DNA from 4 places in the Geodermatophilus sp. SYSU D01180 genome. Region 1 is predicted to be linked to each of the others. Evidence: riboswitches for the same ligand, from Rfam matches in the RefSeq annotation. Region 1 holds a riboswitch; each other region holds the start of a gene.
What was found. A riboswitch is a leader RNA that binds a small molecule or an ion and turns the genes downstream of it on or off. The one in region 1 is predicted to bind cyclic di-AMP.
Positions count from the first base shown of each region.

Region 2: another riboswitch for cyclic di-AMP. It lies ahead of ACI8AA_RS17295 (NlpC/P60 family protein); the one in region 1 lies ahead of ACI8AA_RS05010 (transglycosylase family protein).
Region 3: another riboswitch for cyclic di-AMP. It lies ahead of ACI8AA_RS13055 (aggregation-promoting factor C-terminal-like domain-containing protein); the one in region 1 lies ahead of ACI8AA_RS05010 (transglycosylase family protein).
Region 4: another riboswitch for cyclic di-AMP. It lies ahead of ACI8AA_RS22945 (C40 family peptidase); the one in region 1 lies ahead of ACI8AA_RS05010 (transglycosylase family protein).

Region 1 covers NZ_JBJGZH010000003.1:212,150-216,349, forward strand. Annotated here, with positions in the region: gene treZ (malto-oligosyltrehalose trehalohydrolase) at 1-1,263, opposite strand, end outside; gene ACI8AA_RS05010 (transglycosylase family protein) at 1,374-1,973, opposite strand; cyclic di-AMP (ydaO/yuaA leader) riboswitch at 1,977-2,111, opposite strand; gene treY (malto-oligosyltrehalose synthase) at 2,359-4,200, opposite strand, start outside.
Region 2 covers NZ_JBJGZH010000020.1:25,484-29,683, forward strand. Annotated here, with positions in the region: gene ACI8AA_RS17285 (NlpC/P60 family protein) at 1-1,117, shown strand, start outside; gene ACI8AA_RS17290 (hypothetical protein) at 1,228-1,515, shown strand; cyclic di-AMP (ydaO/yuaA leader) riboswitch at 1,675-1,855, shown strand; gene ACI8AA_RS17295 (NlpC/P60 family protein) at 1,872-3,059, shown strand; gene ACI8AA_RS17300 (M48 family metallopeptidase) at 3,225-4,200, shown strand, end outside.
Region 3 covers NZ_JBJGZH010000012.1:81,318-85,517, reverse strand. Annotated here, with positions in the region: gene ACI8AA_RS13065 (LLM class flavin-dependent oxidoreductase) at 1-703, opposite strand, end outside; gene ACI8AA_RS13060 (hypothetical protein) at 974-1,870, shown strand; cyclic di-AMP (ydaO/yuaA leader) riboswitch at 2,022-2,182, shown strand; gene ACI8AA_RS13055 (aggregation-promoting factor C-terminal-like domain-containing protein) at 2,462-3,349, shown strand; gene ACI8AA_RS13050 (class I SAM-dependent methyltransferase) at 3,357-4,016, shown strand; gene ACI8AA_RS13045 (SDR family NAD(P)-dependent oxidoreductase) at 4,040-4,200, shown strand, end outside.
Region 4 covers NZ_JBJGZH010000043.1:11,885-16,084, reverse strand. Annotated here, with positions in the region: gene ACI8AA_RS22950 (hypothetical protein) at 244-564, shown strand; gene ACI8AA_RS22945 (C40 family peptidase) at 734-1,834, opposite strand; cyclic di-AMP (ydaO/yuaA leader) riboswitch at 1,865-1,950, opposite strand; gene ACI8AA_RS22940 (hypothetical protein) at 2,172-2,396, shown strand; partial or broken gene ACI8AA_RS22935 (YhjD/YihY/BrkB family envelope integrity protein) at 2,451-3,269, shown strand; gene ACI8AA_RS22930 (transglycosylase domain-containing protein) at 3,293-4,200, opposite strand, start outside.

The DNA.
Region 1 (4,200 bases):
CATGAACAGCATCGGGGTGAAGGGGCTGGTGAGCACCAGGGTCGCGCCGACGGCGAGCAGGCCGGGGGACAGCGTCGCCGAGACGCGGTCCCCGATGGCGCGGTTGCCGACCTGGTCGTGGTCCTGCAGGTAGCCGAGGAACTTCCACCCCGGCAGCCGCGCGGTGTCCACCGGCCGGCCGTGCGAGCGGCGGCGGAAACTCGACCACGTGCCGTCGTGGAAGAAGGCGCCGGTGAGGGTCTTGGCCAGCCCGGCGAGACCGGCCTCGGCGAAGTCGCCGTAGTAGCCCTGGCCCTCGCCGGTGAGCGTCGCGTGCAGCGCGTGGTGGAAGTCGTCGCTCCACTGCGCGTGGATGCCGGTGCCGCCGGCCACCCGCGGGGTGACCATCCGGGGGTCGTTGAGGTCGCTCTCGGCGATCAGCGTGAGCGGCCGGCCGACGGCGACCGAGAGCCGGTCGACCTCCTGCGCCATCTCCTCGAGCACGTGGGTGGCGCGCTCGTCGACCAGGGCGTGGACGGCGTCGAGCCGCAGCCCGTCGACGTGCATGTCGCGCAGCCACATCAGGGCGTTGTCCAGGACGTAGCGGCGGACCTCGTCGGAGTCCGGCCCGGACAGGTTGACCGACTCGCCCCAGGTGTTCGCGCCGCCCTCCGAGAAGACCGGCATGAACAGCGGCAGGTAGTTGCCCGACGGGCCGAGGTGGTTGTAGACGACGTCCTGGATGACGCCGATCCCGCGCTGGTGGCAGGCGTCGACGAACCGCTGGTAGGCCGCGGGGCCGCCGTAGCTCTCCTGCACCGTGTACCAGAGCACGCCGTCGTAGCCCCAGTTGTGCGTGCCGTCGAAGCCGTTGACCGGCAGCAGCTCGACGAAGTCGACGCCGAGGTCGGCGAGGTGCCCGAGCCGGTCGATGGCCGAGTCGAGGGTGCCCTCGGGCGTGAACGTGCCGACGTGCAGCTCGTAGACGACGCCGCCGGCCAGCGGGCGCCCGGTCCAGGCGGTGTCGCCCCACGTGTAGGCCGACGGGTCGAACCGGCGGGACAGCCCGTGCACGCCGTCGGGCTGCCGGCGCGAGCGCGGGTCGGGGCGGGGGGTGTCGTCGTCGCCGAGCAGGTAGCCGTAGTCGGACTCCGGGCCGGCCTCGGCCTCGGCCCGCCACCAGCCGGCGTCGTCGCGGCGCATGTCGTGCACCGTGCCGTCGACCTGCAGGCGCACGCGCTCGGGCACGGGCGCCCAGACGGCGAACTCGACGGGTGCGGACATGCGGGGGCCTCCCAGCGGTAGTGCGGCTGACCGGTCCCTCTTGCCCGCTGCGGGCCGGGTCAACCGCGAGCGGCGGCCGGGGGAGCGGGTCCCCCGGCCGCCGCCCCGGGTCACGGCAGCTGCAGCAGCTGCCCGACGTAGATCTCGTCCGGGTTGCTGACCGTGCCGCTGTTGGCCGACCAGAGGGCCTTCCAGCCGCCCTCGACGCCCTGGGCTCGGGCGATCTTGCCCAGCGTGTCGCCGGACCGGACGGTGTACGAGCCGCCGGAGGCCCCGGCGGCGGACTCCCCGGCCCGGGCGGCCGGGGCGGGCTCGGCCGCGGCGGGAGCGGCGGCGGGCTCGGCGGCCGGCGAGCCGGCCTCCGGGGCGTCCGGGTTCAGGCCCTTGCCGCAGGTGGGCCAGGCACCCGGGCCCTGGACGTCGAGCGTGCGCTCGGCGACGGCGATCTGCTGCGCCTTGGTGGCCAGGTCGGCGCGCGCGGCGTACTCGGTGCCGCCGAAGGCCGCCCAGGTGGACTGGCTGAACTGCAGGCCGCCGTAGTAGCCGTTGCCGGTGTTGATGCTCCAGTTGCCGCTGGACTCGCACTGGGCGACGGCGTCCCAGTCGTTGGGGGCGGCGGCCGAGGCCGGGCCGGCGGCGACGCCGATCGCGGCCGCGGCCACGCCGGTCGTCACGAGGGCACGGCGGAGCAGGGACGTGGACGTGCGCATGGGGGATCTCCGATCCGCCGCCTGCGAGGTGAGCTGTCGGGTTCGGAGCGATCGGTGCCCCGGCCGCACGACGTGCGGCTTCACCCCGAGGCGCTGCGTCCGGTCCCCCCGTGACCGCGGTGCAGGCGCCGAAGTGGGTCCCCCACCCCCGTCCTGGCTGTGCAGGAGGAACGGAGCCCGGCGGACGGGGTTCGGCGGACCGGCTCCGGCACGCGGCTGTCATGGACCCGCGTGCGGGGCAAAGGTAACGGCCGCATCACGAGACGGCACACCCGCCCCACCCGTCACGGCGTGTCGCCCGGCGTCCCCGCGGCGGCCCGCGCCCGGCGGCCGGGGGGAGTCGCAGGTCACGGCGGCGCCGGCCGGCGCCGCCGTGACCTCCGTCTCACTCCCGGACGAGCAGGGCCACCGGCAGCCGGGCGAGCAGTTCCCCCACGGGCGCGCCGCCGGCGTGGGAGACGACCCGCGTGCCGGTGAGCACGTCGCGCCACCCGCCGGTCGGGAGCGCCAGCGCGGTGTCGCCCCAGCCGGTGGTGGCCAGCGCGACCGGCAGCCGTGTCGCCACCGTCACCGCGCCGTCCCGCTCTCCGGACCCACGGTCGAAGGCGACGACGTGCTGCGCGGCGGACCCGGTGGCCGCCACCGGGGTGTAGCCGGTGAACAGCCCGGGGTCGTCCCGCCGCAGCCGCAGCGCCCGCGAGACGACGAGCAGCTTGGCCGCGCCGGTCTCGTCGACGTCGGGCACCTCCCCGCCGTCGAGCCGGGCCAGCAGCGCGCGCCGCTCGTCGTAGTCGACCGGGCGGCGGTTGTCGGGGTCGACCAGGGAGTGGTCCCACAGCTCGGTGCCCTGGTAGACGTCCGGGACGCCGGGCATCGTCAGCTGCAGCAGTTTCTGCGCCAGCCCGTTGGACCGGCCGGCCGGGGTGATCCGCGCGACGAACGCCTCGACCTCGCGGTTCGTGGCCTCGTCGTCGAAGGCGGCGTCGACCATCGCGTGCAGCTGCGCCTCGAACGCCTCGTCGACGTCGGTCCACGTCGTCGACTGCCCGGCCTCGCGGGCGGCCTTCTCGGCGTAGGCGTGCGCCCGCTCGCGGGACAGCGGCCAGGCGCCGACCAGGTTCTGCCACACCAGGTGCGCCAGCGGCCGGTCGGGCAGCGGGTGGCGGGACAGCCAGCCGCGGACCAGGTCCGCCCACTCGGTCGGCACCTCGGCGAGGACGGCCAGGCGGGCCCGGGTGTCCTCGCTGCGCTTGGTGTCGTGCGTGGTCAGCGTCGTCATCGACTCGGGCTTGCGCTCCAGCCGCCGCGCCTGCGCCTCGTGGAACTCCCCCGGGGTGCTGCCGAAGCGCGCCGGGTCGCCGCCCACCTCGTTGAGCACCACGAACCGGGCCCACCGGTAGTACGCGCTGTCCTCGACGCCCTTGGCCATCACCGGGCCGCTGGTCTGCTCGAACCGGGTGGCCGCCTCGGTGCCGGCCTGCGCCAGCACCGGGTGCAGCGCGTCCACCGCGGCGACCAGGTCGGGACGGCGGTCGCGGACGTCGCCCACGGCGGCGTCGAGGTGCTCGCGGCCGTCGGGCAGGTAGGTGCGGTAGACCGAGAAGCTGGCCAGCAGCTCGGCCAGCGCCTCCTCCTCCGTCTCGACGTCGACGCCCGGCAGCTCGCCGATCACCCGCACCAGCCGGGCGACCTCGGAGCCGAGGATCCCGTCGGTGACCTCGCGCTTGCAGTCGTGCACCAGCTGCCCGTAGTCGACCGCCCGGCCGGACAGCTCGGTGTCCAGCGCGGTCAGCGCCGCCTCGCCGGCCGGGTCGACCAGGACGTCGTCGACCTCGGCCAGCGCGTCGTAGCCGGTGGTGCCGGCCGCCCGCCAGCTCTCCGGCAGGTCCTCGCCGGGCTCGAGGATCTTCTCGACCACCGTCCACCGGCCGCCCGACGCCTCGGCCAGCCGGTCCAGGTAGCCCTTGGGGTCGGCCAGGCCGTCGGGGTGGTCGATCCGCAGCCCGTCGACGGCGCCCTGCTCGACCAGCCGCAGCACCAGCTCGTGGGTGGCGCGGAAGACCTCCGGGTCCTCCACCCTCAGCCCGGCGAGGGTGTTGATGGCGAAGAACCGCCGGTAGTTGAGGTCGGCGTCCGCGCGCCGCCAGTCGACCAGCTCGTAGTGCTGCCGGTCGTGCACCTCCTGCGGGGTGCCCTCGCCGGTGCCGGGGGCGATCGGGAAGCGGTT
Region 2 (4,200 bases), on a different contig from region 1:
GCTCGGCGACGTCGACCGGCAGCTGTCGGACCTGCAGCGCCAGCAGGTCGACGTCGACACCCAGACGGCGGCCAACTGGCGGGCCTACCTCGGCCAGCTGCGCGATGCCGGGGTGGCCGCGCCGCCGGCGGCCGAGCTGCTCGACCCCGTGCGGGGCCTGCCCGCAGGGCTCACCCCGGTCGGCGCAGCCGCCGGTGGCGCCCAGCGCGGCGCCGCGCAGCTGCCCCGCCAGCCGGTGTCGCTGCTCGTGCTGCCGGCGGAGACGCTGGCCGCGGTCACCGCGGCCATGGACGCCCTCGGCCGGCCGTACGCGCCGGGGACGGCCGGCCCGGACTCCTGGGACTGCGGCTCGCTGGTCTCCGCCGTCTACCGCGGCGCCGGCATCGACCTGCCCGGCGACCAGGCCGGCCTGTTCGCGGTCACCACGCCCGTCGACCTGGCCGACGTCCTGCCCGGCGACCTGGTCTTCCTCGGCACCCCCGAGTCGGGGCTGGGGCACGTGGGGATCGCGCTGGACGCGCAGACCATGCTCGCCGCCGACGCGCGGGCCGGCGCCGTCGTCGTCCGCCGGCTGCCCGCCGACCAGGTGGTCCACGTCGGGCGGCCGAGCCTCGGCCCGCGGCCGGAGGTGCCCGCCCCCGGCCCGGCCGGCGGCGCCCTGCGGGTCGAGTGCGGCAACACCGTCTACCCCCCGAGCTTCGACGGCGCCCGCGCCTGGGGCGGCTACCCCAACGGCCTCATCCCGCCGAGCGCGCTGTGCCCGATCGGGGTGGGCGGCCACTCGCTGCGCTGCGACGCCGCGGCGGCCTGGCGGGCGATGAGCGCGGCCTACGCGTCGGTGTTCGGGCGGCCGATGTGCATCACCGACTCCTACCGCACCTACGCCGGCCAGGTCCGCCTGTACGGGGAGAAGCCGGCGCTGGCCGCGGTCCCGGGCACCAGCAACCACGGCTGGGGGCTGGCGGTCGACCTGTGCGGCGGCATCGACGGCTTCGGCACGCCGCAGTACGCGTGGATGGTCGCCAACGCCGGCCGGTTCGGGTGGCTGCACCCGACCTGGGCCGACCCGGGCAACGGCCGCGAGGAGCCCTGGCACTGGGAGTACGCGGGCAGCTGAGCCGGGACTGTCGGTGGCCGTCCCTAGCGTGCCGGCCAACCGACAGGGAGACCCGTCCCGACCGCGGCCCGGCACCGGGCGGCGCGGCCGGGGCACGGAGGGACACGGCCATGCTCATCGACTGCGACTCGTGCACCGCGCGCGGCGCCGGCTGCGCCGACTGCGTCGTCACCGCCCTGCTGGGCGCCCCGCCCGCGGAGCGGGACACCGGGCCCGTGCTGCTGCCGGTGCCCCCGGTCCCGGCGGCCCGGACGGCCGACGGCGCCCTGCCGCGCCCGGGCGTCGTCGTGGAGCTCGACGACGTCGAGCGGCGGGCCGTGCGGGCGCTGGCCGAGGGCGGCCTGGTGCCGCCGCTGCGGCACCGGCCCTCGCGTGACGGGCGCCGGCGCACGGGCTGACCGGCGAGGGGCCACCCGAAACGGGTACGTACCGGAGTGGCGCGGCTGCTGACCGTGTGTGTTCTCACAGTCCACGCACCCCCCGTTTGTCACAACTGCATCACGTCCGTACTGTGGCGCCGTCCGGCCGGGTGGTCGTCACCCGACGCAGGGTGACCTCGGCCGACACCGCCGAGTCACCGGACGCCCTCCCCGGAGGTGCGCGAGGTGAGCCGGGGACCCACCGCAGCACTGGGGTGAGTTCTCGTGCGCGCCGGTCCCGACCGGGGCGCGGAGATAGGGCACGTCTTCCCAGCCCGAACCCGTCAGCTAACTCGGTAGGCGGTTGCTGAGGAAGAAACGGAGAGCCGCCGCCCGTGGCGACCCCCCGCCCCGCCCTGGGGCATGCACGCGAGAAGTCCACATCGGCCACCCGCACCGCCGGTCCGCACCGCCCGTCGCGGGCCCGCCACCTCGGCCGGGTCACCCTCGTCGGCACCACCGCCGCGCTGACCCTCACCCTGCTGTCCGGCACCGCGGCCGCCGACCCCGAGCGGGCCGGCACCCCGGAGCAGGCCGCCCAGCTCGCCGCCGAGGCCGGTCACCGGCTCGAGGTCGTCACCGAGCAGGTCAACGAGGCCCGCGAGGTCCTCGCCCAGCAGCGGGCCGCCGCCGACGAGGCCGACCGGGCCGCCGCCGAGGCGCAGGGCCAGCTGCAGGAGCTCGACGGCCAGATCCGCCAGGTGGCCCGCAGCGCCTACACCGCCGGCAACGGCGACGGCTTCGCCGGGCTCGACCTGCTGATGACCAGCGACTCCGCCGAGGACTTCGTCGCGTCGCTGGCCACCCTCGGCCAGATCGCCGACCACACCACCTCGGTCCTCGACCGGGTCAACGAGGCGGCCGCCGCCGCCCGGCAGGCGCAGGCCGACGCCGAGGCCGCCGAGGCCGAGGCGCAGCGCACCCTCGACGACCTGAGCGCCCAGGAGGCGCAGCTCCAGGACGACATCGCCGACTACCAGGCGCAGTTCGCCGCGCTCACCGAGGCGCAGCGGCAGGCGGCGCTCGCCGCGCAGGAGGCCGGCCTGGCCGCCGGCGCGCAGGCCGACGAGGACACCGGCGGCGAGCCGGGCGGCGAGGGCGCGCCCGCCGCCGCGGGCACGCAGGCCGCGGCCCCCGCACCGGCCCCGGCGCCGTCGGCGGTCGGCGGCAGCGGTGCCGCGCAGACCGCGGTGCAGACGGCGCTGGCCCAGGTGGGCGACCCCTACGTGTGGGGCGCCGGCGGGCCGAACGCCTTCGACTGCTCGGGCCTGACCCAGTACGCCTACGCGGCGGCCGGGATCAGCCTCCCGCACTCCAGCAGCATGCAGTCGCGCATGGGCACCGCCGTCTCGCGCGCGGACCTGCAGCCGGGCGACCTGATCTTCTACTACAGCCCGGTCAGCCACGTCTCGATGTACATCGGCAACGGCCAGATGGTGCACGCCTCCACGTCGGGGCAGCCGGTGAAGGTCGTGTCGGTCGACTCGATGGGCGGCATCACCGCGATGCGCCGCATCGCCTGAGGAAGGACCTCCCTGCCCCCCACCGCTCGCGAGCTCGCGGCGGGACCCTGCAGGGAGGCCGTTCCATCACGTCGCCGGGGCCGGTGACCCGTCCGGGTCGCCGGCCCTCGGCGTCCGTGGAGGGAGACCCCGGTGCGGCGCCGGCGCGCGCCTAGGATCGGCCGGGTGAGCAGGGCGGGCGGGACGAGCACCCGCCCCGGCCCCGCGGCCACCCGGCCCGACCGCACCGGCTCCCGCCGGGCCGCGCTGCTGGTCGCGCTCGTGCTCGGCGCGGCGCTCGTCGTCGTCATCGCGCTCCGCACGCCCTGGACGCTGCTGCCCACCCCGCCCGGCGGCGCGTCCCCGGTCACCGACGACGCCGGGCTGCCCGCCGAGGTCGTCCGCCGCGCCGAGGCCCTCGCCGCCGACATCCGGCCCGCGTCGCTGACCAACCTGGTGCTCGGGCTCGCGGTCTCGGCGCTGCTCGGCCTCACCCGCCTGGGCAGCCGGCTGGTCACCGCGGTCGGCCGGGCGGGCGGCCGCCGCTGGCCGCTCACCGTGCTGCTGGGCGCGGTCGCGCTGGTCGTCGTCGGCCGGCTGGTGACGCTGCCGATCTCCGCCTACGGCGAGGTGGTGCGGCACCGCTACGGGCTGTCCACGCGCTCCTGGCCCCTGTGGCTGCGCGACGTCGCGGTCTCCACGGCCATCGACGCCGGGCTCACCGCCCTCGGCCTGCTCGTGCTCGTCGCGCTGGCCCGCCGCGCGCCCCGCACGTGGTGGGCCTGGGCGGCCGGCGGCGCGGCCGCGCTGGTCGTCGCCGGCTCCTTCCTCTACCCGGTGGTCATCGAGCCGGCGTTCAACAGCTTCACGCCGCTGCCGGCCGGCGAGCTGCGCACCGACCTGCTGCGGCTGGCCGAGGAGAGCGGCTCCCCGGTCGAGGACGTCCTGGTCGCCGACGCGTCCCGGCGGACGACGTCGCTCAACGCCTACGTGTCCGGGTTCGGCTCGACCCGCCGGGTGGTCCTCTACGACACCCTGCTGGCCGACGTCCCCCCGGAGGAGATCGAGTCGATCGTCGCCCACGAGCTCGGCCACGTGGCCACCGACGACGTCCTGACCGGCACGCTCATCGGGGCGCTCGGCGCGGCCGCCGCCGTCGCCC
Region 3 (4,200 bases), on a different contig from region 1:
GGCCGACGATCGCCTGGTCGGCGGCACCGTGGCCGTGGTGCTCGAACCGGGACCGGTAGAACGCCACCATCCGCTGGGTGTGCTCCTTCGGCCAGAAGATGTGGTTGTGGAAGAAGCCGTCGCCGTAGTAGGCGGCCTGCTCGGCGATCTGCGGGGAGCGGATCGAGCCGTGCCACACGAACGGCGGGACGCCGTCCAGCGGCCGCGGGGTGGAGGTGAAGCCCTGCAGCGGGGTGCGGAACCGGCCCTGCCAGTCCACGACCTCCTCGTCCCACAGCCGGCGCAGCAGCGCGTAGTTCTCCACCGCCAGCGGGATGCCGTTGCGGATGTCCTGGCCGAACCACGGGTAGACCGGGCCGGTGTTGCCGCGGCCCATCATCAGGTCGACGCGGCCGTCGGCCAGGTGCTGCAGCATCGCGTAGTCCTCGGCGATCTTCACCGGGTCGTTGGTGGTGATCAGCGTGGTCGACGTCGACAGCTGCAGCCGGGAGGTCTGCGCCGCGACGTAGGCCAGCGTGGTCGTGGGGGAGGACGAGAAGAACGGAGGGTTGTGGTGCTCGCCGAGCGCGAACACGTCGAGGCCCACCTCCTCGGCCTTCTTCGCGATGGTGACGACGGCCTTGATCCGCTCCGCCTCGCTCGGCGTCCGCCCCGTCGTCGGGTCGGTCGTGACGTCGCTGACCGTGAAGACCCCGAACTGCATCTCGCGCTCCAAGTGGTTGAGAGTGCAACTACTGTACCGGGCCCAACGACCGGTCCCCGCCGGACATTCCCGCCCGGCCCGTGACCGTACTGAGACCAATCGACCGCACACGGTGACCGGCCCGGCACGTCCGGGCGCGACCGGTCCGGAGGCCTTCCGCGGGTCCGTGTCGGCCCGCTCGGCCGCACCCGGCGGGTGCGAGTCTGTGATCACCCCCACCGGCGCGCCGGCGGGGGACCGGATCGGACGGCGCACCGAGGGGGAACCGGGATGTCGCTGCGGGGACAGGGAGCTGCTCCGGACGGGGCCGCGGACGGCACCGCGGAACCGCCCCCGGGACGCGGGCTCGACGGCCTGCTGGGCACCGGGCCGGTGTTCACCGGGGCGGTGCGCGGCTACGACCGCCTGCAGGTCGACGACTACGTCGCCTGGGCGGAGACCGAGCTCCTGGTCCTGCGCCGGGAGAACGAGCACCTGCTCAGCCGCTACGCCGCCGCCTCGGCCGAGCTGCAGAACGCCCGCCGCCGGCTCGCGCAGCTGGTCCGCGAGCGGCAGAGCCTGCCCGGCCCCGAGGACGCCGCGGCGATGATGCGCCGGGCCGAGGAGGCGGCCGCCGCGCTGACCGCCGCCGCCGAGGAGGAGGCGCAGCGCATCCGCGCCGAGGCGGCCACCGAGGCGCAGGCCCGGCTGTCCGGGGTGGCCGAGATGCGCGAGGCGGTCCTCGCCGCCCGCGAGCAGACCCGCAGCGAGGCCGCCGCGATCCTGGAGGCCGCGCGCCGCGAGGCGGCCCGGCTGGAGGAGGGGGCCGCCGCCGAGCGCGCGCGGCGGGACCGCGAGGCGGCCGAGGCGCGGGCGCGGGCCGACGCCGAGGCGCTCGCGCGCCGGTCCGCCGTCGAGGCGGAGCTCGGGCCCCTGCGCGACGAGCGCGACCGGGCGCGCGACTGGCTGCGCCTGCTGACCGGGCAGCTAGACGAGGCGCTCGCCGTCGTCGCCGGGGTCGTGCCCGACGACGTCCCCGCCCTCGGCGACAAGCGGGGGCTGGCCCGCCTCGGGGAGCCCGCCGGTGACCCCCGCGCGGGGTCGCGTCCGGCGCCGTCCGGGACGGACGTGTCCGACGTGACACCGCTGCACGGGCCCGGCCGGGCCGAGGTCGCGGCGGCCTCCTGACCAGCGGCGACGCGGGAGCGGGATCCGGTACGGCGGGGTCCGCCCCACGCGTCACGGCCGCACCACCGGCCACGGCGGTTGTCACGAACCGATAACGACCGTACGGTGGCTCGCGTCCGGCAGGTCGTCAGGTCCCCGTCCCGGGGAGCCCGGCCGGACGCCGCCGAGTCGTGTCCGCACCCGTGGACGCGAGCCGGGGACCCACCGCAGTACTGGGGTGAATCGCGCCCGCCGAGCTCCGGCCCGGCGCGCGTAGGGCTCCTTCCCGCCCGAACCCGTCAGCTAACTCGGTAGGCGGCTCACGGAAGAAACGGAGAGTCCCCGCATGCCCCGCCTCCGGGCCGAAGCGGCCCGCAGGTGCAGCTGCCCGCGCGCACACCGCGCTCCCGCGTCCGCCTGACGCCTGCTGCCCCTGCCCTGCCGCTCCCTGCGACGACGTCGCCGGGGACCCCGTAGTCCGCGACACCCGTAGACCCGCGCCGCACCCGCATGCCCGGAGTCCGCCTCCGGGCCGCTGCCGCGCGCACTCTCCCTCGGAGCCCTCACCCCCTCATGTCCCGCCACGTCCCGAACACGCCTGCCGACGCCCCCGTGACCGTCGAGCTCGCCACTCCCGACACCGCCACCCGCGAGCTGCCCGCGCTCGCGGACGCCGCCGAGCCGGCCGCCGAGGCCCCCGCCCGCCGGCGCCTGTTCCGCCGCGGCAGCCCGCCGCTGGGCCCGCGCCGCCCGGCCCTCCTGCTCGGCGCCGCGGCCGCCGGCGCGCTGATCGTGGGCGTCGTCTCCACCAGCGGCCCGGCCGCCTCCGCCGGCACCGACACCGCCGGCACCGCCGGCCCCGCGGTCAGCGTCGCCGACGAGCTCGGCATCCCGCAGCAGCAGGCCGCCGAGCAGGCCCCGGCCACCCCCGACCTGACGTCGCTGGCCGACGTCGCCGCCTCGCGCGCCGAGCGCAGCGCGCAGGAGGCCGGCGCCGCCCACGCGCAGCTCGCCGCCGAGCAGGCCGAGCGTGACCGCCTGGCCGCCGAGGCCGAGGCCGCCCGCGTCGCCGCCGAGCAGGAGGCCGCCCGCGTCGCCGCCGAGCAGGAGGCCGCCCGCCAGGCCGCCGAGGCGCAGGCCGCCGCCGAGGCCGCCGCCGCGCAGCAGGCCGCCGAGGAGCAGGCCGCCGAGGAGGCCGCGCCGGCCGCGCCGTCCGGTTCCTTCAAGGACTACGCGATGAGCAAGGTCGGCAGCGGCGAGCAGTTCTCCTGCCTGGAGAAGCTGTGGGGCAAGGAGAGCGGCTGGAACCCCAACGCCCAGAACCCCACCAGCACCGCCTACGGCATCCCGCAGTTCCTGGACTCCACCTGGGCCAGCACCGGGATCGCCAAGACCTCCGACGGCTACCGCCAGATCGACGCCGGCCTGATCTACATCGAGCAGCGCTACGGCACGCCGTGCGACGCCTGGGCGCACTCGCAGGCGACCGGCTGGTACTGATCCCCAGGTGAACCAGCGAGGGCCGGCCACCCGGGTGGTGCCCGCGGGCTTCGTCCGCGCGCACACCCAGGTGCGCCGGCCCTCGCTCGTCCCCGAGGTGCGGTTGCACGTCGCCGACGACGTCGTCGCCCTGTGGGAGGCGATGGAGACCGCGGCCGGCGGGGCGGGGGAGGAGCCGCCGTTCTGGGCGGCCGCATGGCCCGGCGGGCAGGCACTGGCCCGCCACCTGCTCGACGCGCCCGCCACCGTCGCCGGCCGCACGGTGCTCGACCTCGGGTCGGGCAGCGGCCTGGTGGCCGTCGCCGCCGTCCTCGCCGGCGCCCGGTGGGTGCTGGCCAGCGACGTCGACCCGTTCTCCCGGACGGCGGTCGGCGTCAACGCCGGCCTCAACGGCGTCGCGGGGATCGGCGTCACCGGCGACGTCCTGGACCGCGAGCCGCCGGCCGTCGACGTCGTCGTCGCCGGGGACGTCTGCTACGACCGGGCGATGACCGAGCGGGTGCTGCCCTTCCTCGACCGGGCGCGGGCGCGCGGCTGCGAGGTGCTGGTCGGCGACCCCGGCCGCCCCTACCTGCCGCACGAGCGGCTGGAGCCCGCCGCCGTGTACGAGGTCCCCGAGACCGAGGGGCCCGGGCTGCGCCGGACGACGGTGTGGCGGCTGCCCTGAGGGGCGCCGGATACGGTCGCCGCGTGCGCCCCTACGCCTTCACCGGTACCGCCGTCGTCACCGGGGCGGCCAGCGGCATCGGCGCCGCGCTCGCCCCGCGGCTGGCCGCCCGCGGCACGGACCTCGTGCTGCTCGACCGCGACGCCGGGCGGCTCGAGGGCGTCGCGGCGGCGGTGCGCGCGTC
Region 4 (4,200 bases), on a different contig from region 1:
GGATGTGACGTGCGTGGCAGGGTCGGGCCGTGCCGGGTCTGGCGCGGCGGGAGTCCTGCCTGGTCCTGCTGCGCCGGATGGCCGGCCTGCGGCCGGACCTGGTCGCCGCGGCCCTGTCCCGGCTGGGCGCGACCCGCGCCGAGGCGCACGCGGCGCACACCCGCTGCTGGGAGGACCCCGTCCCCCTCACGCCTCGCGAGCTCGGCGCGAGCCTCCGGACGGGGCCACGGGCCGGCCGAGCAGGTGGAGGACCGCCGGTTCGGCGACCTGGACCGGGAGGTCCGGCGCTGGCCGCTGCCGCTGTGGCCGCACCTGCGCTGGGAGGTGCTCTCCGCCCCCGGCGGCAGCGTGCTGCACGAGCACCTGGTGCGGGGCCCGGGCTCCCCGGTCCCGCCGGCGGCCGACGGGCGGCTGCGGGTCTGGGAGCACGTGGTGGCCGACGTGGGCGGCCTGCCCGGGGCGCAGGAGGTGGACCCGCGGGTGGTCACCCGCTGGGAGGTGTGCGGCTGCCCTCCGGCGCGACGGCCGCCTTCGTGGGGCCTCCTGCAGCAGGTCCGGACGTGACGGAGCCCCGGCACCCGAGGAAGGGGTGCCGGGGCTCCCGGTAGGTGACGCGCTGGAACGGCCAACCTCCAGGGGCCCGCCGGCCTCGTCCCGGGTCCCGCCCTGAGCCTGCGAAGGGTGGGGAGGACGAGGTCCTTCCACGAGGCGTGGGGGGAAGGGTGGTCCTTCCTCAGCCGATGCGGCGGGCGCCGGCGTAGCCGCCCATCGCGTCGATGCTGGCGACCTTGACGACGTCGCCCGACGTCGGCGCGTGCACCATCTGGCCGTTGCCGATGTAGATGCCGACGTGGCTCACCGGGCTGTAGAAGAAGACCAGGTCACCGGGCTGCAGGTTCGCGCGGGAGACCGCGGTGCCCATCGTCGACTGCATCCTGCTCGAGTGCGGGAGGCTGATCCCCGCGGCCTTGAACGCGTACTGGGTCAGGCCGGAGCAGTCGAAGGCGTCCGGGCCGGCGGCCGCCCACACGTAGGGGTCGCCGCGCTGGGCCATGGCGGTGGAGACCACGGTGCCGGCGACGCCGCTGGCGGGTGCCGGGGCCGCGGCGGGCTCCTCCGCGGAGGTCGTGGGCTCCTCGCGGTCCTCGTCGCGGCTGGCGCGGGAGTCCTCGGCGGCGTGCGCGGCGGCCGCGGCGTCGAGGGCGGCGCGGCGCTCCTCGGCGCTGAGCCGGGCGTAGTCGGCCTGGTAGGCGGCGATCTGCGCCTCGAGGTCGGCCTGCTGGGAGGCGACGGCGTCGTACTGGCGCTGGGCCTCGGAGGCGGCCTCGGCGGCGGCGGCCTGCGCGGCGGTGGCGGTCTCGGTGGCGGCCGCGGCCTGGCCGAGCAGCTCACCCTGGTAGCCGGCGACGCCCTGCAGCAGGGTGACGCGGTTGACGAACTCGTCGGCGTCCGTGCTGGTCAGGAGCGCCTGGAGCGACCCCATGCTGTCGCCGGTGTAGGCCGACCGGGCGATCCCGACCACCTGCCGGCGGGCGGTGTCGACGGCGGCCTGGGCGGTGACCAGCTGAGCGGCGGCGGCGTCCGCGGCGGCCTGCTGGGCGGCGAGCGCCTCGCGGGCCTCGTTGAACTGCTCGGTGACGACCTCGAGGTCGTGGCCCCGGGCGGCGACCAGCTGCGCGGCATCGGCGGCCGTCGTCGGCTCCTCGGCCCCGGCCGGCGCCGGGACGGCACCCAGCCCGAGGCCGATGCCGAGGGCGCCGACGAGGGCGACGGCGGCGCGGCGGCCGCGGCCGGTCGCGGGCATGCCGGGGACGGACGTGCGCAGGGACGCCACGCGGCGGTCTCTCCTTCTCCCAGGCCGCCTACCGGGTTAGCTGACGGGTTCGGGCGTGGAGTCGCCCGGCGCGTGCGGGCACGCGCTACACCCCAGGACTGCGATGGGTCCCCGGCCCGGTCCCCGCGGGAGGGGACCGGCTCGACGGCGTCCGCGGGGTGTCACCCGGACTGGTGACGGAGCGCCCCGTTGGACGTACTGAGCGTAAGGTCCGTGACCGGCGTGTGACAATCACCCCGGTGTAATTACATCAGTCACAAACGGTGAGCGGACGGGTACGGGAGGTTCCCGACCCCCGCCGGTTTGCGCCGCCGCAGGGGCGTGTACCGATTGCTGCATGTCCTCTTCCACGCGGATGCGCCTGGCCCGGCCGCTCGTCGTGCTCGCGCTGTTCGGCTCCCTGGTCGCCTGCGGTGACAACACCGACTTCTCCCGCGGTCCGACCAACTGCGACTCCTCCGGCGAGAACGCCAGCAACGAGAACGACGCCAGCTGCCAGGAGACCGGCCAGAACCCCGGCAACGACGCCCCCACCACCGACGACGCCAGCACCGACGACTGAGCGCCGCCCGGTCCTCGGCGGGCGCCGGGCCGCCCGGACTGGTGGCATGGTCGGGTGAGCCCGGCACGCAGGTGGACGGCGGCCCGGTTGCGGGCCGAGACGCGGACGCTGCTGGCCGGTGCCCGCCGTCTGCTGCAGGGCCGTGACCTCGCGCTGATCGGCGCGGGCCTCACCTTCTACGCCGGCATCGCGGTGGTGCCGCTGGTCCTGGTCTCCGTCCGGCTGACCGCGCTGGCCACCTCGGCCGAGGAGGTCCGCGCGCGCAGCGGGCGGCTGACCGAGCTGCTGCCGGAGTCGCTGGGCGCGCCGGACGCGGTGGCCCGGCTGGTCGACGCCGGCGTCCGGCTGGACCTGCTGGGCTTCGCGCTGGCGTTGCTGCCCCTGTCGCTGTACGGCGAGGGGCTGCGGCGGGCGCTGATGCGGTTCAGCCGGCGGCGGGAGAACCTCACCGGCTGGCGCGGCCGACTGCTCACGCTGCCCCTGGTCGTGGCGACGCCCCTGCTGCTGTACCCGCTGCTGCTGGCCGCCACGGTCATGGCCGACCTGGCCCGCGAGGACGGCGCGGGGCCCGCGGTCGGGCGGTTCGCCGTCGGCTACTACTCGGTGCTGTTCGTGCTCACCGTGCCCATCCTGTGGGGCTACGGCGTGGTGGCCGGCGGCCGGCACCGGTGGGGCGCGCTGGTCAGCGGCGCGCTGTTCACCGCCGCCTGCCTGTCCGGCTTCCTGCAGGGGTTCGTGCTGTTCCTGTCCCTGCCGCTGGACCTGGGCGCGCCCTTCGGCGGCCTGGTCGTCGTCGGCGCGGTGGTCGCCATCGGCCTGTGGCTGTTCCTGCTGCACCTGGTCCTGCTGGCCGGGTGGCTGCTCACCCAGTCCCTCGACGAGCGGCTGGGCCGGCGTCAGGCGTCCGGCCGCCAGGGGGAGCCGGGCGGGGTCTCCGGGGCGGGGGCAGCGGGCGCGGGCGGCGGCGTGGCCGGCGCGGGCGGGGGCGTGGCCGGCGCGGCCGGCGGCTCGGGTGCCGGGGTGGCCGGTGGCGGCGGCTCCGGGGACGGCGGGGGCGGAGGCGGAGGCGACGACGGCGGGGGCGTGCCGGGCGGCGTCGTCCCGGGCGCGGGCGCCGGCTGGGGTGCCGGGTCGGCCGGGGGCGCGGGCTCGGGCGCCGGCTCCACGTAGTCGCTGCCGTTGCTCACCAGGATCGACACCACCTGGCCGGCCACGGCCCGGCCGCCGCGCGGCGGGCTGGTGCCCAGGAGGGCGCCGGCCTGCTCGTCGCTGTCGACGCGCACCGTCCGCGGGGTGAACCCGGCGTCGGCGAGGGTCCGCTCGCAGCCCCGGACGGTGGAGCAGCCGGGCACCGGGCGGGTGTTGCCGTTCTGCACGGTCTGGTCGGCCGGCGGGAACTCGCCGCTCCCGCGCGCGGTCAGGATCGGCTCCATCGCGTCGTGCCAGATGGTGGCGCCCTTGCCGCCGCCGAAGCCGCCGACGTCCTCGTTCCGCTTGGGGTTGAGGACCATGACGCTCGCGGTGATCTCGGGCGTGTAGCCCACGAACGCCACCGAGTAGTTGTCCTGCGAGGTGCCGGTCTTGCCGGCGATCTGGTGGCCGCGGACGTAGGCGCGCGACCCGGTCTGGCCCGGGTTCCCCGGCTCGACGTCCCTGCGCAGCATCTGGTTCATCGTGTTCGCCACGCCCGGCGGGACGGCCTCGGGCGTGCACCGGTCGCCGACCGCCAGCGGCTCGCCGTCGGCGTCCACCGCCGGCTCCCCGTTCTGGTCGAGGACGGCGGTCACCGGGACCACGTCGCACT